DNA from 2 places in the Streptomyces sp. NPDC007901 genome. Region 2 is predicted to be linked to the other one. Evidence: riboswitches for the same ligand, from Rfam matches in the RefSeq annotation. Region 2 holds a riboswitch; the other holds the start of a gene.
The links. Region 2 has a riboswitch for cyclic di-AMP ahead of ACFZDK_RS46450 (peptidoglycan DD-metalloendopeptidase family protein). Riboswitches for the same ligand answer to the same signal wherever they lie in the genome.
Positions count from the first base shown of each region.

Region 1: another riboswitch for cyclic di-AMP. It lies ahead of ACFZDK_RS38025 (peptidoglycan DD-metalloendopeptidase family protein); the one in region 2 lies ahead of ACFZDK_RS46450 (peptidoglycan DD-metalloendopeptidase family protein).

Region 1 covers NZ_JBIBKW010000015.1:100,313-107,922, reverse strand. The annotation lists gene ACFZDK_RS38035 (insulinase family protein) at 30-1,433, shown strand; gene ACFZDK_RS38030 (insulinase family protein) at 1,430-2,818, shown strand; cyclic di-AMP (ydaO/yuaA leader) riboswitch at 3,021-3,184, shown strand; gene ACFZDK_RS38025 (peptidoglycan DD-metalloendopeptidase family protein) at 3,197-3,952, shown strand; gene ACFZDK_RS38020 (FCD domain-containing protein) at 4,150-4,845, shown strand; gene ACFZDK_RS38015 (HPr family phosphocarrier protein) at 5,121-5,402, opposite strand; gene ACFZDK_RS38010 (GNAT family N-acetyltransferase) at 5,580-7,610, shown strand, end outside.
Region 2 covers NZ_JBIBKW010000024.1:42,420-50,029, forward strand. The annotation lists gene ACFZDK_RS46430 (GNAT family N-acetyltransferase) at 1-509, shown strand, start outside; gene ACFZDK_RS46435 (TetR family transcriptional regulator C-terminal domain-containing protein) at 552-1,154, shown strand; gene ACFZDK_RS46440 (GDSL-type esterase/lipase family protein) at 1,202-1,987, opposite strand; gene ACFZDK_RS46445 (DUF6250 domain-containing protein) at 2,133-2,849, opposite strand; gene ACFZDK_RS46450 (peptidoglycan DD-metalloendopeptidase family protein) at 3,077-4,030, opposite strand; cyclic di-AMP (ydaO/yuaA leader) riboswitch at 4,035-4,195, opposite strand; gene ACFZDK_RS46455 (alpha-galactosidase) at 4,512-6,584, opposite strand; gene ACFZDK_RS46460 (tyrosine-protein phosphatase) at 6,759-7,556, shown strand; gene ACFZDK_RS46465 (DUF6126 family protein) at 7,578-7,610, opposite strand, start outside.

The DNA of each region.
Region 1 (7,610 bases), on a different contig from region 2:
ACACCGCTTCCGCGAGCGAAGGGACGTACATGCCCATGGGTCACACGACCACGGCCGAGGCAGGCTCCGGAGGCCTGACAGCGACCGAACACCGCTTGGCCAACGGTCTGCGCGTGGTGCTCTCCGAGGACCACCTGACCCCGGTCGCCGCGGTCTGCCTCTGGTACGACGTCGGTTCCCGGCACGAAGTCAAGGGCCGTACCGGCCTGGCTCACCTTTTCGAGCACCTGATGTTCCAGGGCTCCGCCCAGGTGAAGGGCAACGGCCACTTCGAACTCGTCCAGGGCGCCGGCGGCTCGCTCAACGGCACCACGAGCTTCGAGCGCACCAACTACTTCGAGACCATGCCCGCCCACCAGCTGGAGCTCGCCCTCTGGCTGGAGGCCGACCGGATGGGCTCCCTGCTCGCCGCCCTGGACGACGAGTCGATGGAGAACCAGCGCGACGTCGTCAAGAACGAGCGCCGCCAGCGCTACGACAACGTGCCCTACGGCACGGCCTTCGAGAAGCTGACCGCCCTCTCCTACCCGGAGGGTCACCCCTACCACCACACGCCGATCGGCTCGATGGCCGACCTGGACGCGGCCACCCTGGAGGACGCCCGCGCGTTCTTCCGCACCTACTACGCGCCCAACAACGCCGTCCTGTCCGTCGTCGGCGACATCGACCCGCAGCAGACGCTCGCCTGGGTCGAGAAGTACTTCGGCTCCATCCCGGCGCACGACGGCAAGCCCACCCCGCGCGACGGCTCGCTGCCCGAGACCATGGGCGAGCAGCTGCGCGAGGTCGTCGTGGAAGAGGTCCCCGCGCGGGCGCTGATGGCCGCCTACCGGCTCCCGGAGGACGGCACGCGCGCGTCCGACGCGGCCGACCTGGCCCTCACCGTCCTCGGCGGCGGCGAGTCCTCCCGCCTGTACAACCGCCTGGTCCGGCGCGACCGTACGGCCGTCGCGGCCGGGTTCGGCCTGCTGCGGCTCGCCGGGGCGCCCTCCCTGGGCTGGCTGGACGTGAAGACCTCCGGTGACGTCGAGGTGCCGGTCATCGAGACCGCCATCGACGAGGAGCTCGCCCGGTTCGCCGCGGAGGGCCCCACGCCCGAGGAGATGGAGCGCGCCCAGGCCCAGTTGGAGCGCGAGTGGCTGGACCGGCTGGGCACCGTCGCGGGCCGCGCGGACGAACTGTGCCGCTTCGCCGTCCTGTTCGGCGACCCGCAGCTCGCCCTGACCGCCGTCCAGCGCGTCCTGCAGGTCACCCCCGAGGAGGTCCAGGAGGTCGCCAAGGCCCGCCTGCGCCCCGACAACCGCGCGGTGCTCGTCTACGAGCCGCTGTCCGCGGAGTCCGCGGAGCACACCCAGGAGGCGGGGCGCGGCGAGGACCCGGAGCAGGAAGCGACCGTAGAGGCCGGCAACGAGAACGAGGAGACGGCCAAGTGACCGAGCTCGCCAGCATGGACTTCCACCCGCAGCCCCAGCCCGGCGAGGCCAGGCCCTGGGCCTTCCCGGCCCCCGACCGCGGCACCCTGGACAACGCCCTGACCGTGCTGCGCTGCCACCGCCCCGGCCAGCAGGTCGTCGCCGTCGAGGTGCTCCTGGACGCGCCCCTGGACGCCGAACCAACCGGCCTGGACGGCGTGGCCACGATCATGGCGCGCGCCTTCTCCGAGGGCACCGACAAGCACTCCGCCGAGGAGTACGCCGCCGAGCTGGAGCGGGCCGGCGCCACCCTCGACGCGCACGCCGACCACTCCGGCGTCCGGATCAGCCTGGAGGTCCCGGCCTCCCGCCTCGCCAAGGGCCTTGGGCTGCTCTCCGACGCCCTCAGGGCGCCCGCCTTCGCCGACAGCGAGGTCGAGCGGCTGGTCCGCAACCGCCTCGACGAGATCCCGCACGAGCTGGCCAACCCCAGCCGCCGTGCCGCCAAGGAGCTCTACAAGGAGCTCTTCCCGTCGACCGCGCGGATGTCCCGTCCGCGCCAGGGCACCGAGGACACCGTCGAGAAGATCGACGCGGCCGCCGTCCGCGCGTTCTACGACCGCCATGTGCGGCCCGCCACGGCCACCGCGGTCGTCGTCGGCGACCTGACCGGCATCGACCTGGACGAGCTGCTCGGCGAGACCCTGGGCGCCTGGAGCGGTTCCACCGCGCAGCCCCGCCCCGTGCCGCCGGTCACCGCCGACGACAACGGCCGCGTCGTCATCGTGGACCGCCCCGGCGCCGTCCAGACGCAGCTGCTCATCGGCCGCGTCGGCCCCGACCGGCACGACCGGGTCTGGCCCGCCCAGGTGCTCGGCACCTACTGCCTGGGCGGCACCCTCACCTCCCGCCTGGACCGCGTCCTGCGCGAGGAGAAGGGCTACACCTACGGCGTCCGCTCCTTCGGCCAGGTCCTGCGCTCCGCCCCCGACGGCACCGGCGCCTCGATGCTCGCCATCAGCGGCTCCGTGGACACCCCGAACACCGGCCCCGCCCTCCAGGACCTGTGGACGGTGCTGCGCACCCTCGCCGCCGAGGGCCTCACGGACGCCGAGCGCGATGTGGCCGTGCAGAACCTCGTCGGCGTGGCGCCGCTCAAGTACGAGACGGCGGCGGCCGTCGCGGGCACCCTGGCCGACCAGGTCGAGCAGCACCTGCCCGACGACTTCCAGGCCACGCTCTACCGGCAACTGGCCGCCACCGGCACCGTGGAGGCCACCGCGGCCGTCGTGAACGCCTTCCCGGTGGACCGCCTGGTGACCGTCCTCGTCGGTGACGCGGCGCAGATCAAGGAGCCCGTCGAGGCCCTCGGGATCGGCACCGTCACGGTCGTCGCCGCCGAGTAGCCGGACGGCGGGCACACGCGCGTGCGAGGGCCCTGGTGACCGTGGTGTCGCCAGGGCCCTTAAATGTCCGAATTGGGGCGGAGGTTGCCTGTCTGCCCTGTGGGATGCGCTACAAAAGCCGCGATCCGTTTGGGCATTGAAAGCCTGCCCTCATAGGTTCTTCCGGGCTGTCCGTCAGGCAGTGCGCCGCGTCCGCGGCACCGGACAGCCATCGCCGAGTCCCCGTACGGCGCGAGCCAGGGGAGCCGGGGACCCACGTCGTCCCTGGGGTGAATCGGGCGCCCGCGCGAGTCGCGAGGGGGCCCGTAGGAGACCTTCCTGCTCCGAACCCGTCAGCTAACCCGGTAGGCGAGAGGGAAGGAAAGGACCAGCCTCTACATGGCGTTCATGTGCGCCTCCGGGAAGCACCGTCGTCCCGGCCGGGTGAAGCGCACCACCGCGCAGGCCGCCGGTATCGCGGCCCTCACCACCACGGGTGTCATCGGCACCGTCTCCGCCGCCCCGGCGCTCGCCGCCGAGAACTCCGTCGAGCAGACCGGCCTCACCCCGGTCATCACGGTCAGCGACACGGTCGCCGATCAGATCGCCGCCCAGGCCGCCGCGCAGCAGGCCGCCGCCGAGCGCAAGGCCGCCGAGGAGGCCGCGCGCAAGAAGGCCGTCGCGGAGGTCAAGAAGGAGCGCGCGGCCAAGGCGCGCGCCGCGCGGGAGGCCGAGCGCAAGCGCCTCAACGCCTTCGTCGCGCCGATCTCCGACTCGTACGTCTCCACCGGCTACAAGACCGGCGGCTCCCTGTGGTCCTCCGGCGCCCACACCGGCATCGACTTCCATGCCGCCAGTGGCACGGTCGTGCACGCCGTCGGCACCGGCACGGTCGTCTCCACCGGCTGGGGCGGGGCCTACGGCAACCAGATCGTCGTCAAGATGGCCGACGGCATGTACACCCAGTACGGCCACCTGTCGTCCATCGGCGTCTCGGTGGGCCAGAAGGTCACCCCGGGCCAGCAGATCGGCCTCTCCGGGTCCACGGGCAACACGACCGGCCCGCACCTCCACTTCGAGGCCCGCACCACCCCCGAGTACGGCTCCGACGTCGACCCGGTCGCCTACCTCCGCAAGCACGGCGTGAACGTCTGACGCGGACGGTGTGAGCACCGCGAGATCTTCCGAAGCCCCGGCTCCCGAGCCGGGGCATTCGCCGTTTTCGTGCCCTTGCTGTCCAAAATATATCCATGGAATCCGGCCCGCCGTCGGAAATTCCCGCTCATTGCAATAGAGTCACGGAACGAGCGCCACTCGGCGGCGTTTCACGGGGATTAAGGCGGAGGTCGGACATGCGTATTCCGGCGCACTCGGTATGCACGGCGATCCGGGACGACATCGTCGCGGGTGTCTACGAGCGCGGCAGCCGGCTCACCGAGGAACTCCTGGCCCGCCGCTACGGCGTCTCGCGGGTCCCTGTCCGCGAGGCCCTGCGCACGCTGGAGGCCGAGGGCTTCGTGGTCACGCGCCGGCACGCGGGCGCGTGCGTCGCCGAACCGAGCGAGCAGGAGGCCGCCGACCTGCTGGAGATGCGCCTGTTGCTGGAGCCGCTGGGCGCCTCCCGGGCCGCCCAGCGCCGCACCGAGGCCCACCTCAAGGTGTTGCGCGGACTCGTCAGGCTGGGCCAGGAGCGGGCCCGCCGGGGCAGCAGCGAGGACCTGCGCTCGCTGGGCGGCTGGTTCCACGAGACGCTCGCCCAGGCCACCGGCAGCCATGCCCTGACCTCGACGCTCACCCAACTGCGGCACAAGATCGCCTGGATGTACGCCGTCGACGCGCCCGCCAACCCCGCCGAGTCGTGGGCCGAGCACGGCGCCATCGTGGACGCGGTCACCCGCGGCGACGGCGAGCGCGCGCGGGCGATCACCGCGCTGCACACCGAGCGCTCGACGGCCGCCCATCGGCTGCGTTTTTCCGGCGGCGCCGAACGGGCGAACGGTGTGAGGACTTCGCAACACCCCGTAAACATGTCGGGCCTGCGGCATTAACACGCGCGCCGTATACAAAGAGGTGTTATTCGGTGGAGGCGTATTTCCGCTGCCCGAATTCACGCGCTCCGGGAATTCCGGTGGCGCGTCGTCGGCGTGCCCGCCGAAATGACCGAGGGCAAGCTCCTGAATGAACAGGTGCGCAGCCGTCGTAAAGTCGCAGGCGGCTGTCATGAATTCCCGGCACATGCCGTCGGCGGGCCGATTCGGAAACGACGAGGCCGCGCCGCCCCCGCAGGGGTGGCGCGGCCTCGGCCGTGCGGGCGCCATGGCGCTCAGACGGTCTCGGGGAGCTCCTCGAGACCCTCGGCGACCAGCTTGGCCAGGCGGTCGAGGGCGGCGTCCGCGCCCTCGGCCTCGGAGGCGAGCACGATCTCCTCGCCGCCCTGGGCGCCCAGGCCAAGGACGGCCAGCATGGAGGCCGCGTTGACGGGGTTGCCCCCGGCCTTGGCGATCGTCACCGGGACGCCTGCGGCCGTGGCGGCTCGGACGAAGATGGAAGCGGGGCGGGCGTGGAGGCCCTCGGCCCAGCCGACGTTGACGCGGCGCTCAGCCATGTGATGCTGCCCTTCGGTTTTCAGGGTTGTCTAGACCAGTTTCCCATATCGTGAAGCATCCCCGGAGCGGGCGTGGGCCCCCTCCGGGTGTGTCGTCGGACCGCGGCCTCGGTCCGACTTCCGTCCTGCACAGACTGCCTCGCGCCGTTGTCGTACGCGAGCCGTACTCTGGGGCCCATGCAGACCCCGGCGGACCCGCAGGACCGGCACGAGTACCCGTCCCACTGGGAGGCGGACGTGGTACTGCGCGACGGCGGTACCGCGCGCATCCGGCCCATCACCGCCGACGACGCCGACCGGCTGGTCAGCTTCTACGAGCAGGTCTCGGACGAGTCGAAGTACTACCGCTTCTTCGCGCCGTATCCCAGGCTCTCCGCCAAGGACGTCCACCGCTTCACGCACCACGACTTTGTGGACAGGGTGGGACTCGCGGCCACCATCGGCGGCGAGTTCATCGCAACCGTACGCTATGACCGCATTGGCACCGACGGCATGCCCGCGTCGGCCCCCGCCGACGAGGCCGAGGTCGCCTTCCTCGTCCAGGACGCCCACCAGGGCCGCGGGGTCGCCTCCGCCCTCCTGGAGCACGTCGCCGCCGTCGCGCGCGAGCGCGGCATCCGCCGGTTCGCGGCCGAGGTGCTGCCCGCCAACTCCAAGATGATCAAGGTGTTCACGGACGCCGGCTACACCCAGCAGCGCAGCTTCGAGGACGGTGTCGTCCGCCTGGAGTTCGACCTGGAGCCCACGGACCGCTCCGTCGCCGTCCAGCGGGCGCGCGAGCAGCGAGCGGAGGCCCGTTCGGTACGACGGCTGCTGGCGCCCGGCTCCGTGGCGGTGATCGGCGTCGGCCGCGCGCCCGGCGGGGTCGGCCGCAGCATCCTCGGCAACCTCCGGGACGCCGGCTTCACCGGCCGCCTGCACGCCGTGAACCAGGCCTTCCCTCAGGACCTCAAGGAGGTCGACGGGGTGCCCGCGCACCGCTCCGTGCGGGACATCGACGGGCCGGTCGACCTCGCCGTGGTGGCCGTCCCCGCCGAGCACGTCCCCGGCGTCGTCACCGACTGCGGCGAACACGGCGTCCAGGGCCTGGTGGTGCTGGCCTCCGGATACGCGGAGAGCGGCCAGGACGGCCGCGCACGCCAGCGCGAGCTCGTCCGGCAGGCGCGCACGTACGGCATGCGGATCATCGGACCCAACGCCTTCGGGATCATCAACACCGCGGACGACGTCCGGCTGAACGCCTCCCTCGCGCCCGAGATGCCCCGCCCCGGCCGGATCGGCCTGTTCGCCCAGTCCGGCGCCATCGGCATCGCCCTGCTCTCCCGGCTGCACCGGCGCGGCGGGGGCGTCACCGGGACCACGGGCGTCTCCACCTTCGTCTCCTCCGGCAACCGCGCGGACGTCTCCGGCAACGACGTCATCCAGTACTGGTACGACGACCCCGACACCGACGTCGTCCTCATGTACCTGGAGTCCATCGGCAACCCGCGCAAGTTCACCCGCCTCGCGCGGCGGACGGCGGCGGCGAAGCCGCTGGTCGTGGTGCAGGGGGCCGGATCCGCTCCGCAGGGGCACGCGGTACGGGCGACCCGGCTGCCGCACGCCACGGTGTCCGCGCTGCTGAGGCAGGCCGGGGTGATCCGCGTCGACACGATCACGGAGCTGGTCGACGCGGGGCTGCTGCTCGCGCGGCAGCCGCTGCCGGCCGGGCCGCGGGTGGCGATCGTCGGGAACTCGGAGTCGCTGGGGCTGCTCACGTACGACCGGTGCCTGGCGGAGGGGCTGCGGCCCGCGCGGCCGCTCGATCTGACGACCGGGGCGACGGCGGCGGACTTCCACGGGGCGCTGGCCGGGGCGCTGGCGGACGAGTCGTGCGACGCGGTCGTCGTGACCGCCATTCCGACGATCGGGGAGGGGGCGGTCGGGGACGCGGAGCTGGCGGAGGCGCTGCGGTCGGCGGCCGAGGAGGTTCCGGGCAAGCCGATTCTCGTGGTGCACGTGGAGCTCGGGGGGCTCGCGGAGGCGTTGTCGGCCGCGGGCCGTACCGCACCGCAGGCCTCGGCTCCGCCCGAGCGGGGGGATCTCCCTCGCCCTGCGGAACGCCCGCCCACCGCGCAAACGGCAGCCGACAGGACACCGCCGCCCACCACTCTCCACCCCTGCTCCCGCCTCATCCCCGCCTACCCCGCCGCCGAACGCGCCGTACGC
Region 2 (7,610 bases):
AGAGAAGCGCGGTGACGGTCCGCCCGGCCCGTCCCGAGGACCAGGAGGCCGTCCGCGCGATCCGCAATCACGCGATCGAGCACTCCACGGCCCTGTGGACGGAGACCCCGCAGTCCCCCGCCGAGGGCGCGGTGTGGTTCGCCGCGCACCTGGAGCGCGGATCGGCGCTCGTGGCCGAAGTCGCCGACGCGCCGGGCGAGGTGGCCGGGTTCGCGACCTACGGCCCCTGGCGCGCGCTGGACGGCTACCGGCACACGGTGGAGAACTCCGTCTACGTCCGCGAGGGCAGCCACGGGCTCGGCATCGGCTCCGCGCTGCTCGGCCCGCTCATCGCCTCGGCGCGCGAGGCCGGCCACCATGTGATGATCGCCGGCATCGAGGCCGGGAACGCCGCGTCGATCCGGCTGCACGACCGGTTCGGCTTCGAGCACGTCGGCACGGTCCGGGAGGTGGGCACCAAGTTCGGCCGCTGGCTGGACCTCACGCTCATGCGGCTGCCGCTGGCCTGAGACGGCGACGCGGGCAGGGGGACGACCGATTAGGGTGACCGCGTGGCGAGAGTGCGGTTGAGCGTGGCCGAGCGGCGGGAGGAACTGCTGCGGGCGGCCATCGAGCAGATCGAGGCGCGGGGCGTGGCGGCGGTGCGGATCGCCGATGTGGCCTCGGCCCTCGGGGTGAGCAACGCGCTGGTGCTGTATCACTTCTCGACGAAGGAGAAGCTGGTCGCCGCCGCCTTCACCTATGCCGCCGAGGACGATCTGGCGCATCTGGGCAAGCTGCTGGGCCGCCGTACGTCGGCGCTGCGCCGACTGCAGGCCGCAGTGCGCTGGTACGCGCCGACCGGGCAGGCCAAGGGCTGGCGGCTGTGGATCGAGGGCTGGGCGGTGGCCTTGCGCGAACCCGCGCTGCGGGACGTCACCAAGGGCCTGGACCAGCAGTGGAAGGCGGCGCTCACCGAGGTCATCGCCGAAGGGGTGGCCGCGGGCGAGTTCCGGTGCCCGGACCCCGCGGCCACGGCACTGCGCCTGACCGCCCTGCTCGACGGGCTCGCCGTCCAGCTGACGTCGTATCCGGGCGGCGTACCGCGGGCCCGGGCGCAGCAGTGGGTCGACGAGGCGCTGGCGCGCGAACTGGGACTGCCCGAGCACGAGTAAGGGGCGGCCCGCAATGAGACCACCCCTTACCCGTCGGCGCCGCCTCCTCAAGCCACGGAGGCGATCCGCATCTTGATGTCGTCCGGGGAGAGCGCCCCCTTGGCCGTCACATGGTCACCCGACGACTCGCCGCGCAGCCGCCGACCGATCCACGGGACCAGGTACTCGCGGGCCCAGTGCACATCGTCCCGGCGGACCTCCAGGGTGCCGCGGGGCGGCAGCGGGGGCCACGGCTGGTCCGGGTCGGCCGGCACCTCGACGCCGAGCACCTGGCCGGCGCGCAGCGCCACCCGCGTGTGCCCTTCGGGGGACAGGTGCAGCCGGTCGCCGTCCCAGGCCCGCCGGTCCTGCACGGTCTTGAGGGACCACAGGTCGAGGACCGGGCAGCCGTACCGGTCGGCGATGGCCCGGACATGCCCGTTGTACGTGGCGATCTTGCCGCGCAGATGCTTGAGGACGGGCACGCCCCGGGTGTCGAATCCGGTGGTCACCAGCACCGTGCCGATGGCCTCGGTCAGTTGGGCCACGGCCCGCTCGAACCGCTCGGCCACCTCGTCGGGGTCGGTGCCGGGACGGATGATGTCGTTGCCGCCCGCGCAGAAGGAGACCAGGTCCGGGGCGAGTTCCAGGGCCTGCGGCACCTGGTCCGCCACGATCTGGTCGAGCAGTTTGCCGCGCACGGCGAGGTTGGTGTAGTTGAAGTCGCCTTCGGGCTGCCGGTCCGACAGCAGTACCGCGAACCGGTCGGCCCAACCGACGAACGCCCCGTCGGGGCCGGGGTCGCCGACGCCCTCGGTGAAGCTGTCCCCCACCGCCACGTACGACCCGATCACTGATGCAATGTCACTCTTCGAATCGTCTGCCACGTCGGGCCATGATTCCCCTTGAGGTGTGACCTACGCGACCGTAATAAGGGGTTGACGATCGGTGAGATAAGACACTTTTAAATACTTTGCCAAGCCTGGAATAAGGCTCCCATCAGGGACGTTGACGGGTTGATCCCCAGACCCGGAAGTCACTGACACGGAAGTGGCTCCACGTGGTCCGGAACGCGAAGTGCCCACCCGTGTAAGGCTCCGGGTCGGTGTAGTCGAACACCGGCCGGCCGTTGTTCCACCACTGCACGGTCGGGCCGTCAGAGACGATCCGGACGTGGTTCGGTTCGTTCGCGACGAGCAGCGGCTCGGTGTAGTCGTAGATCAGGGGCCGGACGCCGGGTTCGCCGACGTAGCGGCGCAGCCGGGTGGTGGTGTTGTAGTTGGCGCCGAAGCCGGCGTAGTAGGTCGTGAGGTAGTCGTACTCGGCGAGGGCGCCGCCGCGCGGGGTGGCGAACAGGTCGTCCGGGGAGCGGACGTCGGTGGCGTTCCAGAAGTTGTTGAGGTCCGAGACCCGGTCGTCGGGACCGCCCGCCGAGACCGGGGTCGCGGTGTACTCCAGGACGTACGGCCCTTCGAGCCGGCGCCGGAACCAGACGGTCGCGCCGGCGGGCACGTCGACCTCCAGGATCCCGTGCGACGCGGTGACCGAACCGCCCTGTTCCAGTTCGACGAACCACTGGCCGAGGCCGTGGCGGAAGTCGTCGTGGGCGAGCAGCCGGCGGTGCCGGGGCGCGGCGCTCGCGGACGCGGCGGGAGCGAGGGCCGCGAGGGCGGCTCCGGCGGCCAGGGCTCCGAAGGCGCGGCGGGTGGTCGTCATACGCGGGATTCCTTCCGGCGGGGCGACAGTGACAGTGGCATGACAGCCACAAGGTCAGGGGCAGGGATGGAAAGCGCTTGCAGTCCAGGGGATCACTGTGCCGCCGTACCCCCTTCGTTGTCGATGCCCCGAGCGCTCCCGCCACAAGAACGCAACGCGCCGAAGGCCGGACCCGGGGATCGGGGGTCCGGCCTTCGGAGTGTGTGTCAGGACGGCGGGGCGTCGGATCAGCCGACGGCGAGGCCCTTGGAGCGGAGGTAGGCGACCGGGTCCACGTCCGAGCCGTAGTCGGGGGTGGTGCGGATCTCGAAGTGCAGGTGCGGGCCGGTCACGTTGCCGGTCGCGCCGGAGAGGCCCACCTGCTGGCCCGCGGCCACGGTCTGACCGACCGAGACGGAGAGGGCGGAGAGGTGGCCGTACTGCGCGTAGTAGCCGTCGGCGAGCCGGATGACGACCTGGTTGCCGTAGGAGCCGCCCCAGCCGGCCGTGACGACCGTGCCGGCACCGACGGCCTTGACCGGGGTACCGGTCGGGACGACGAAGTCGACGCCCGTGTGGTAGCCGCTGGACCACATGCCGCCGGCCACGTGGTAGCCGGTGCCGACGGTGGCGCCGACGACCGGGAGGCTGAAGCCGGAGGCGTTCGTCGCGGACGTGTCCGCGGCGGACGACGCGGACGAAGAGGATGGCGAGGACGAAGAGGACGGCGAGGACGAAGAGGAGCCGGAGGACCGCGCCTCGGAGCGGTAGCCGGAGTCCGTGCTGTCGTCCGTCGTCGCGGCGTGACGGCCGCCGAGCGTGAGCTTGAGACCCGGGTGGATCAGCGAGGGGTTGTCGCCGACGGCCTGCCGGTTGTCGGCGTAGAGCCGGTACCAGCCGCCGGTGACGTTCTGGTCGCGGGCGATCTTCGAGAGATAGTCGCCGGGGACCACCGTGTAGGTGCGGTGCGCGGAATGCGCGGCGGCGGCCTTCCGCACGGCCGCCGTCTTCCTCATTGCCGTCTTCTCGACGCCCGGAAGCGACTGCGCGGCCTTTTCGGGAACGGACTGCGCAGTGGCCGCGTGGGCACCGGTGGCCCCCATGAGCGGCAGCGCCAGCGCCGCGCCGCCGGTTCCGGCGACGGCCATCGAGCGGGTGATTCGCTGGGTCTTGGGACGGCGGTGCTTACCCTTCGCGGGCATGGCGCATTCCTCTCCGGCGCCTGCGAGGTGAGCTGTCGGGTTCGGGCTGGAGCTGCCCGGCCACACGTGAATGCGTGACTACACCCCTAGCCGTCCCGGGAACCGGAACAGGCGGTCGTACCTGGTGGGTCCCCCGCTCCTGCCGGGCACGGGTGAGTGTGTGGGGAGTCCGGACGGCGGCAGGATTCGGCGTTCCGTCCGGATGCGTGGCGAACGTAAGCGAGCAAGACGTACCCGGACAAGCGACTGGTTCCCTCTGTCCGAGTTTCGCTTGATCCGTTACGGGAAATCACGGTCACCCTCCGTGAATTCCACCGGCCCGCGTTTATCAATTCCTCAGCGAAAACCGATAATTACGTGAACATGACGCGCGACGGACGGTCACGAATATGACGCTTCTCACGCACCCGCCCATTACCCCCCTTTATTCCAGAGCGAGTTGGAATGAAGGGGGGTGAAGGCTCTAATTCGGACAGATGACTCAGATGCGGCGCAGTCGGAGCACCGTCGCATCCAGGTCGCCCTTCAGGCCGGTACGCAGCCCGTGATGCAACAGAACGGCACCTCGGTGCACTTCGCCCGTTTCGCGGCATTCGTACGACGCGGTCGGGTCGAGCCCCCGCAGCCGCAGCGCCGGCGCCGGTTCGCCGTAGCTCTGCGCCTGGAGCCAGGCGAGGACGACCGTCTCGTCGCCGAGGGTGTACTGCACCGCGCTGAGCCCGCCGGCCGGCGGCCGCAGCCGGAACTGGTCGCCGCGCTGTACCAGTGGCCGGATCTCCTTGTAGAGCTCTACCCAGCGACCGGCCTCGGCGAGTTCCTCCTCGGTCCACTGCGAGAGGTCGCCGCCGACGCCGAGCGCACCGGCCATGGAGCTGACGAACCGGAAACGCAGCGAGCTGACCCGGCCGTTGAGCTGGTGGTTCGGGCTGTCGGTGACCCAGGCGGACATCACCCGCGCGGGGTGAATCTGGCTGAAGCCGTGCTGGATGGCGAGCCGGTCCAGCGGGTCGGTGTTGTCGGAGGTCCACACCTCGTCGGTACGGCTCATGATGCCGAGGTCGATCCGGCCGCCACCACCGGAGCAGGACTCGATGGCGACGTTCGGGTGGGCCGCGCGGATCCGGTCGAGCAGGGCGTACAGCCCGCGCACGTGGTCGACCCACAGGCGCTGCGGGTAGGGCTCACCGGGCCAGCCCGCGTCGGTGAAGCAGCGGTTGAAGTCCCACTTGACGTAGTCGATCGGGGCGCTGGACAGCAGGGTGTCGAGCTGCTGCCAGAGGTACTCCTGGACGTCCTCGCGGGCGAGGTTGAGGACGAGCTGGTTGCGCAGTTCCGTCCGCTTCCGTCCCTGCTGGTACTGGACCCAGTCGGGGTGGGCGCGGTACAGGTCGCTGTCCGCGTTGACCATCTCGGGCTCGACCCAGATACCGAACTGCATGCCGAGGGCGTGCACATAGTCGGCGAGGGGCTTGAGGCCCTTCGGGAAGCGGTCCGGGTTGGGGGTCCAGTCGCCGAGGCCCGCGCGGTCGCTGGTGCGGGCGCCGAACCAGCCGTCGTCCACCACGAACAGCTCGACGCCGATCGCGGCGGCCCGCCGGGCGAGGGTGGCCTGCTGCTCCTCGGAGATGTCGAAGGTAGTGGCCTCCCAGGAGTTGAACAGCACCGGCCGGTCGCGGTCGGCGTCCGGGATGATGTACGCCCGCTGGTAGGCGTGCCAGGCGCGGCTGGCCCCGCCGAAGCCGCCGTCGGTCCACAGGGCCGCGAAGACCGGGCTGGTGTACGACTCGCCCTCGGCCAGCATCAGCAGGCCCGAGTCGTCGTACCCGGCGCCGCCGGTGATCTGGACGTGTGCGTCCGGGAGTTGGGCGACGGCGATCCGCCAGGAGCCGGACCAGCCGAGGGCACAGCCCCAGACCTCGCCGCGCTCCTCGGTGGCGTCGATGTCGAGGGCGACCCAGGGCAGGTGCTGGTGGCCGGTGTGGCCGCGGCGGCTGCCGATGACCTTCTCACCGTAGGTCAGCGGGGCGCTGACCAGCCGGGACTCGGCCGCCCAGCGGCCGTGCAGCTGGGAGAGCCGCCAGCCCTCGCGGTCGGGCAGCGTCCAGGTGGCGGGGTCGGCGCGCAGCACCTCCAGGGGCGCGTGCCCCCCGTTGCCGACGGTCACCCAGCGTTCGACGACATCGCCGCGCATCCGGTAGTGGAGGGTGATGCCGATGCCGTCGTCCGTGAAGCGCAGCCGGAGCTCGTCCTCCTCGACCTCGTACGCCTCGAAGGCCCACTCGGTGCCTCGGCGCTCCTCGGTGCGCACGGACAGCGCGGGGCGCACGAACCGGGGGCCGCCCTCGACCGGGTACTCCTCACGGCCGTCGAGCGGGGACTCGAAGGGCCAGTACTCGGGCAGCGCCCGAGTACTGAGCTGCTCGGCGTCGGCGAGCTGGATCCTGGGCCCCCAATGCAGGTGGAGCAGCTCGTCGGCCTCCGTCAGATGCAGCGCGTAGCTGCTGCCGGGGCCCGACAGGAGCCAGGTACGACCGTTTTCGGCGATGTCCACCATCGAGAAACCTCACACAGGTGCCAACAGATCCGCTCAAGCACCAACATCATCAAGGTCTATCGCCCCTGAGGCAACGCCTGTGGACAACTCATTGCCCGCGGAAACCGATGTCGTATGGTCGGTCCAGTGCCCGTCGACGAGCAGCGCCGACGGGGCCGGCCGGGAGGAGCCCCCGTGACGCAGCAGGTCCCGTCGACCGAACCCGAGCTGGCCGGTGTGCGCAACTTCCGTGACGTGGGCGGCCTGCCGACCTTGGACGGGCGGCGGGTGCGGCACGGCGTGCTCTTCCGCAGCGGGCATCTGGCACACGCGACGGAGTCGGACGCGGAGTTCCTCGCCTCCCTCGGCCTGCACACGATCTTCGACTTCCGCAACACGGCCGACCAGAAGCTGGAGGGCCCGGACGTCGAGCTGCCCGGCGTACGGAACCTGAACCTGCCGCTGACCGACCCGGCGCACGGTGCCGACTTCTGGAAGATGGTCCGCGAGGGCGACATCGAGCAGCTGCGCGCGCTCCTGGGCGACGGCAAGGCCGCGAACCGGATGGTCACCTCGTACCGCACGATCGTGAAGGACCGCACCGAGGAGCACTCGCGCGTGCTGCACGCCGTCGCCGAGGACAGCGTCCCGGCGCTGATGCACTGCGCGGCCGGGAAGGACCGGGCAGGCATCTCCATAGCCGTGACGCTGCTCGCGGTGGACGTGGAACGGGACGCGATCCTCGCCGACTACCTGGAGTCCAACGCCAAGCACCGGCGCTACAAGGTGCGGCGCAGCGGCGGCGGGGAGTCCGCGTACAGCCCCGAGGTGATGGAACTGCTCAGCCCTCTCTTCGACGCCCGCGCGGAGTACCTGACGGCGGCCTTCGAGAGCATCGACGAGACCTGGGGCGATGTCGACACGTACCTGGAGCAGGGGCTGAAGGTCACCGCGCAGACCCGGGAGCGGCTGCGCCAGCGTCTCCTCGACTGAGGCCGGGCGGAGGGCAGCGGCTCAGCCCTTGCCGCCGAGGGAGAACAACAGAAA